Regions from separate parts of the Colwellia sp. MB02u-10 genome, predicted to be linked through region 1. Evidence: predicted binding sites of a transcription regulator. Region 1 holds the regulator's gene; each other region holds the start of a gene.
What was found. The regulator LexA, encoded in region 1, represses DNA repair genes until DNA is damaged. The targets are predictions, from matches to a motif close to TACTGTATNNNNATACAGTA.
Positions count from the first base shown of each region.

Region 2: recA (recombinase RecA) is a predicted target of LexA. The motif match lies at 874-893, and genes of this name have one in related genera.
Region 3: H4J59_RS14225 (YebG family protein) is a predicted target of LexA. The motif match lies at 1,180-1,199, and genes of this name have one in related genera.

Region 1 covers NZ_JACGVK010000140.1:65,939-68,222, reverse strand. The annotation lists gene coxB (cytochrome c oxidase subunit II) at 1-183, opposite strand, end outside; gene lexA (transcriptional repressor LexA) at 769-1,383, opposite strand; gene H4J59_RS18505 (hypothetical protein) at 1,721-2,023, shown strand.
Region 2 covers NZ_JACGVK010000111.1:100,715-102,998, forward strand. The annotation lists gene mutS (DNA mismatch repair protein MutS) at 1-604, opposite strand, end outside; gene recA (recombinase RecA) at 946-2,016, shown strand.
Region 3 covers NZ_JACGVK010000132.1:181,528-183,811, reverse strand. The annotation lists gene dbpA (ATP-dependent RNA helicase DbpA) at 1-898, shown strand, start outside; gene H4J59_RS14225 (YebG family protein) at 1,298-1,702, shown strand; gene H4J59_RS14220 (M48 family metallopeptidase) at 1,886-2,284, shown strand, end outside.

The DNA of each region.
Region 1 (2,284 bases):
AAACATAGCACCAAAGACCACAATACCGATACCAGTACAGATATAGAGCACCAGCATATGTAAATCATATACGTCTCTGCTCACCTCAGTAACACCTTTAGTTAAGTTCAGCGACATATCTGCCCACGCTGAACTAGACAACAAGCCCCCTAGCAACAGCAAACCTAGGTTACGTCTTTTCACACGACATCTCCTTCACCTTTAATTTAGGCCAAACAACATATTTTCATTATGAAAACCGGCTATTTAGCGCATACATTTATTATTATTTAAGTGACGCATTAATCAACAGCTATCAATTACGCCCTATTGTTTTTTTGTACGTTTTCCAGACTAGAATTACTTAAAACTTGATAGGGGTCAATTTTTAATTTCAAAAGTATGATAAATAAAAACCAATAAATACAATAGAGTAAATGCCCTAAACTGGACGACAAGTAGATTTTTAAAAGGATGGCTGCAATGTTTATATTTTGTTCAAGGCATACTTTTCATGCTGAATAATAAATAATCAACACAGAAATTTGCTGTATAAAAAGCAAGCTATTAGCGGTATTTATTGCCGAATAGGAGGATTGTTCTAACCAAAAAAATTGAGCTACATATTAGGCACAGAAATGGTTATCAAGCATAAGAAATACGCAGATTTTAACCCCTTGGCTTAAACCAAGTTACCGTTAAATCTGCGAGATATAATGTAGGAAAGTCTAGTGTAGGAAAATCTAGTCTAGCTAAGTATTAGCATTTATGAAGTAAGTGCAAGGTGAACTACATCCAATCAGCCGCGCGAATAACACCAACGGCTAGGCCTTCGATATTAAATTGCTGAGACTTTAAATCGACCTTAATCGGTGCAAAATCTTCATTTTCAGCATGTAAATAAACCACATTGCCCTCACGTTTAAAACGCTTCACGGTAACATCGTCTTCCACACGAGCAACAATCACTTGACCGTTTTGCACATCGGTTGTTTGATGAACAGCCAACAAGTCGCCATCCATAATGCCGATATCTTTCATGCTCTCGCCATTAACTCGCAATAAATAATCAGCTGGAGGATGAAATAAATTGCCATCAACTTTGTAATGTTGTTCAACATGTTCTTGCGCCAAAATAGGCTCACCGGCCGCCACACGACCAATAAGTGGCAAACCATCTTCAGCGATAAACTCTTGTGTAAGACGAATACCACGCGATGTGCCAGGCAGCATTTCAATATAGCCTTTCTTCGCTAGCGCTTTTAGATGTTCTTCTGCTGCATTGGCCGACTTAAAACCAAAAAAAGCAGCAATTTCGGCACGCGTTGGCGGCATACCCGTATCAGAAATTTTTTCTCGGATCAGATCAAAAATCTGCTGTTGTCTGGGGGTTAAAGGGCGCATAGTTATTCCTTAAGCTACTTAAGAGCGAGCCTGTATTTTTACACAGTATTACTGTTATTGTATACAGGCTGTAAATAAACGCAAGAAAATAATAATCCGGCTTTGCTGGTTTGGGTTTTAGTTGCAATGGTGGTGTTTCCAAAAAATTAAGTGCTCAGTCCATGTTGTTGTAAAGCGGCTTTCACGATTAAATCAGTCAGGTATGCATCATGGTCAATTTGAATGTTAATGAATCAAAAAGCACTACTGATTAAGGTCATTAAAAATACCCATAAATATAACTATTAACCTTGCTAAAACAGCAGGTAAATCAACCTTAGAAGGTGAATGGAAGATAATGAATAAACACGAATATTTAGGTTGTTGCCAAGCACAGTTGCTAAAAGTTTTTAGCCTCGCAAAAAATCATAAAAAAGATGATAAGCAAAAATTCAGAGTTGAAGGCTTTATCCATGCGGGTAAAGCGTTAGGCGTTATATCTCATGCAGAGGCTGTCGATGTTATCGCGCGATCTCACTTTCAGGTATTTGGTGAAAGTATTGAGTCTCGCCAAAATAGAAAAGCGAGCTTAAAGGAAGCGGTTGCCAAAGGTGATGAAAATTTTATTAACATTCCAGCTTATGAGCGCTCAAAGCTATAATGCTTCAATCTCCTTCAACGTCTTAACTCATTAAGGCTTTAAGACCTCAAAGCACAGTCAGTCATTTTAAACAACGGCTTAAATACCCAGTGATGCAATAAGCGCCTCAATTAACTAAGCTTTTAACAAGTTTATAGCCTTTGCAAACCTCGCTTAGTCTGGGTATTAGCGCTTTCATTGCCGGCTTTGCTTTTCAGTATGCTCGCTAAACTGAGTACCTTAAGTTAACATCAATTTAGCTATCAACCACCTCATATCAAT
Region 2 (2,284 bases), on a different contig from region 1:
CTGGGCGTCGACGCAAACCTTTGCGACCAGCAATAATACTAGTGGCGACTAATGATTCTGGATATAACAATTCTGCCGGTGATAAACGCTGTAGCTCGGCTTGAACTTGCTCTTCAGTTTTAGGCTCAACCAGCACAAAACGGCCACTGGTCATATCTAAATAAGCGAGGCCAAAACCTTGCAGTGTTTGATGAACAGCAACAATCAAATTGTCTTGTCGGTCACTAAGCAGCGCTTCATCACTCACTGTGCCAGGTGTAACCACACGTACAACCTTTCGCTCTACTGGACCTTTGCTAGTAGCGGGATCGCCAATTTGTTCACAAATAGCGACTGACTCACCTAATTTGACTAACTTAGCTAAATAACCTTCCACCGCATGATAAGGCACGCCAGCCATTGGAATAGCATTACCGCCAGTTTTTCCACGTGCAGTTAATGAGATATCAAGCAAATCAGATGCCTTTTTAGCATCATCAAAAAAAAGTTCATAAAAATCCCCCATACGATAAAAAATTAAAATATTAGGAAATTCCGCTTTAATAGTCAGGTACTGACGCATCATAGGGGTGTGAGAGGAAAGGTCTTTTGTTATTGTTGTCATTGAACTGCCGTAACTAAAATTGATGAAGGTATTAAGGACATAGATTATGTCATAAGGCAGGCGATCAAATCTTTCTATTTTTGAGAAAAATCATCAGTAAGTTAATCATATAAAGCCACTATGTAACTACTGATAACTATATTAGTAACTTTTTAATTTAAAATTTCATAAAGTTACTAACTCCAATAAACTTCTTATTTTTCAATTAGTAAAATCTATAAGTTGTTTTGTTTTTATATGTAAATAAAATAATATAATAAAAACCTTGATACTGTACGACTATACAGTATACTTTGCTTCATCAAAACGAATTAAGCACCTAACCCCTCGTGGAGTAATAAATGGACGATAACAAAGAAAAAGCATTATCAGCTGCCTTAAGCCAAATCGAACGTCAATTTGGTAAAGGTTCTATCATGAAGTTAGGTGACAATAACACCATGGACGTTGAAACAATCTCTACCGGTTCATTAGGGTTAGATATTGCTTTAGGTGCTGGTGGCTTACCTCTAGGTCGTGTTGTTGAGATTTATGGTCCAGAGTCAAGTGGTAAAACAACGCTGACACTTGAAGTTATTGCTGAAGCACAACGTAATGGTAAAATTTGTGCATTTGTTGATGCTGAGCATGCACTTGATCCTGTCTATGCGGCAAAATTGGGCGTAGATATTAACGAATTGTTGGTTTCTCAACCGGATACGGGTGAGCAAGCGCTTGAAATTTGTGACATGTTAACTCGCTCAGGTGCTATTGACGTTATTGTTGTCGACTCGGTGGCTGCGTTAACACCCAAAGCTGAGATTGAAGGCGATATGGGTGATTCACACATGGGCTTACAAGCTCGTATGTTATCGCAAGCCATGCGTAAATTAACCGGTAATTTGAAAAAATCAAATACCATGATTATTTTTATCAACCAAATTCGAATGAAAATTGGTGTAATGTTTGGCTCTCCAGAAACCACAACAGGTGGTAACGCCTTAAAATTTTATGCTTCTATACGTTTAGATATACGCCGTATTGGCGCCGTTAAAAATGGTGACGAAATTATTGGTAATGAAACACGTGTTAAAGTGGTTAAAAATAAAATAGCACCACCTTTTAAGCAAGCTGAGTTTCAAATTCTATATGGTGAAGGTATTAATAGTTTAGGTGAGTTAGTTGACCTTGGCGTTAAAAATGAAATGGTTGAAAAAGCCGGCGCTTGGTATAGCTATAAAGGCGACAAAATTGGTCAAGGTAAAGCAAACGCAGCTAAATACTTGAAAGATAATCCTAAAATAGCAAAAGAAATTGATACACGTTTACGTGAAGCGCTACTATCAAAAAATAAACCACCTGAAGCGGCTGAAACAGATAAACCAGCTAAAGCAGCTAAAACAGCTAAAGCCACTGAAGAAGTTGTTAAATAATTATTAGCGAGTTTTACTTTTAATTAAAAAGCCACTGTAAAGTGGCTTTTTTTTAATATAAAAAGTGGGGTATGATCAGAAAACTGCCAATCTTCGCTATCTTGTTAGTTACTCCAGCATTACTCTAATGACATGTTTTCATCTAAGTATATGACTGCACAGCATATTCACCGCCATGTCAGTCGATGTTAAAAGCTAGGATTTTTATCGATACACTTTAGTAAACAGATACAAATTCGACGTTTTTTAACTTTGCCTAACTTGTTAT
Region 3 (2,284 bases), on a different contig from region 1:
CTTTCAAGCGGCTTTAGATAACATTGTGGCGAAAATTCCTCAGCAAAGACAAACCTTATTGTTCAGCGCTACCTTTGCACAACAGATTCAAAAAATAGCCAATAGCTATTTGCAAACACCAGCTGTGATCAAAGTAGAATCAAGCCACGAAAGTAGCACTATTTCACAGCATTTTTATCAGGTAGACAGTGATGAAGATCGCCTAATGGCGATTCGTTTACTGCTGTTAACTCATCAGCCTGAGTCGAGCGTCATATTTTGTAATACCAAAGTAGAAACCCAGAGTGTGGCTAATAAATTAGCGGCCTATGGTTTTGGTGTTGTCGCCCTACATGGCGATTTAGAGCAAAGAGACCGAGATCAAACCTTAGTACGTTTTTCGAACAAAAGTGCCTCAATACTGGTGGCGACTGACGTTGCTGCTCGTGGCTTAGATATTGAAGCGCTTGATGCGGTATTTAATTATCATATTGCCCACGACAGTGAAGTTCACATTCACCGTATTGGCCGCACTGGTCGTGCAGGCAGTACGGGTTATGCCTTTTCTTTATTTAATAAAAAAGACAGCTATAAAATTGGTTTGTTAGAAGATTACTTAGAGCGCAGCATTGAAGGCGAAGAATTGCCCAGTAGTGATGCTTTAGAGCGCAGTATATTTACGCCAAAAATGACGACAATACAAATCGACGGCGGTAAAAAGCAAAAAGTGCGACCAGGCGATATCGTCGGTGCATTGACTGGTGAAAATGGCATAACCTTTGAGCAAGTGGGAAAAATCCAACTAGGCGCAAATTGGGCCTATGTCGCTGTAGATAAAATGGTGATCAGAAAAGCGTTAAATAAATTAACCCATGGTAAGTTAAAAGGCCGCACTTTTAGAGTTAAAGAATTAAAATAAGACTGCTCCCCTAAACATACCCAGGTGACTAACCAGGTACTCAGTGGCAAATTTGAGTACCTGGTTAGTCACCAAACTACCATTTCTAAAGCATAGCTCCTAATGCCACCACTTAAGTGTCATCACTTAACATTCACCTTGATTTTCGATATCAGGCTTTACACCTGTTGACCTTGTGATAAATATTAACGCATAGTAAGGTCATATATCGTACGATAGGCACGATGAAAATAGTGCGAGTTAATAATAGCCTTTGGTAATTTACAGTAATCAGGGTATGATGCTGTTAATATATACAGTTGTTGCTACTATAGTGCTGGTATATCCATGATTTTACTGCATCATAGCAACGAGTCGAGTTTGGTAAATAGTTAAATAATAGTTAATTAAGGGATAATAATGGCAGTTGAAAGTCGATATGTCGTCATAAGAAAAGCTGTAGAGGTAGAAACATTCATGGATAAAAGAGCCGCAGATGAATACGACAAAATGCTTGATATTGCAGATGGTTTATCTGAAATTTTTGAACAAGCACCGGTCGAGCTTTCAGAAAGTATCCGTGAAGAACTGAGTGTTTATTTAGCGCAAAACCGTGAAGACGTACTTGTCGCGTTACAGGCAAAAAAAGCTAAAGTCGTCAGTAAAAAATCCACTGGCAGCAGTCCAAAAAAGACGAAAGACACAGCAGAGTTAGCTAATGATACTGTTGAAGCTGATAGCGTTAAACCCACAACTGAGCCAGTAAAAAAGCCTAAAGCAGCTGGCGTTAAAGCGAGTAGTAAAGCTAAATCTGACGCCGCTTAGCAACGGTTTCAATACCGGTAGGCGTGAAAGTAACATATGAATAACTTTACTCTTTTGAGCTAAAGTTTACTGAGTTATCATATGGCCATCATATGACTATAATATGACAGTATTGTTTATCGCAAGTTGACTAATAAAGACACCCACTTAACTTGATATAAGTTGATGTCTTAGGGTAGCGTTTTGGAATATCAGCTGATACGTAGTTCGCGCCGAAAGACTATTGCGTTACAAGTCAGTAACGCAAAAGTGATTGTTAGAGCGCCAAGGTTTGTTAAAACAACTTATGTTGAGCAGCTTATACAAGCTAAATTGCCGTGGTTGCAGCAAAAAGTGGCCGAGCAAAAAGAAAGTATAGTGCTGAGCCCTCATTTTACGCTGCAATTTTCTGATGAAACGCTAGGTAAGCATCCAAGCCTATATATTGATGGTTTGCCTCATAGCGTACTGATTGATTTTGGTCAGAAAAATGTTATGCACAATAAGTTAGCACAAAGTTTAACCGTAGTGCTTAACCCTCGCTATAAATCCCACGCTCTAAACTCAGCTATTGTTAGCACAAAAATAAAATCGCAAATCGAA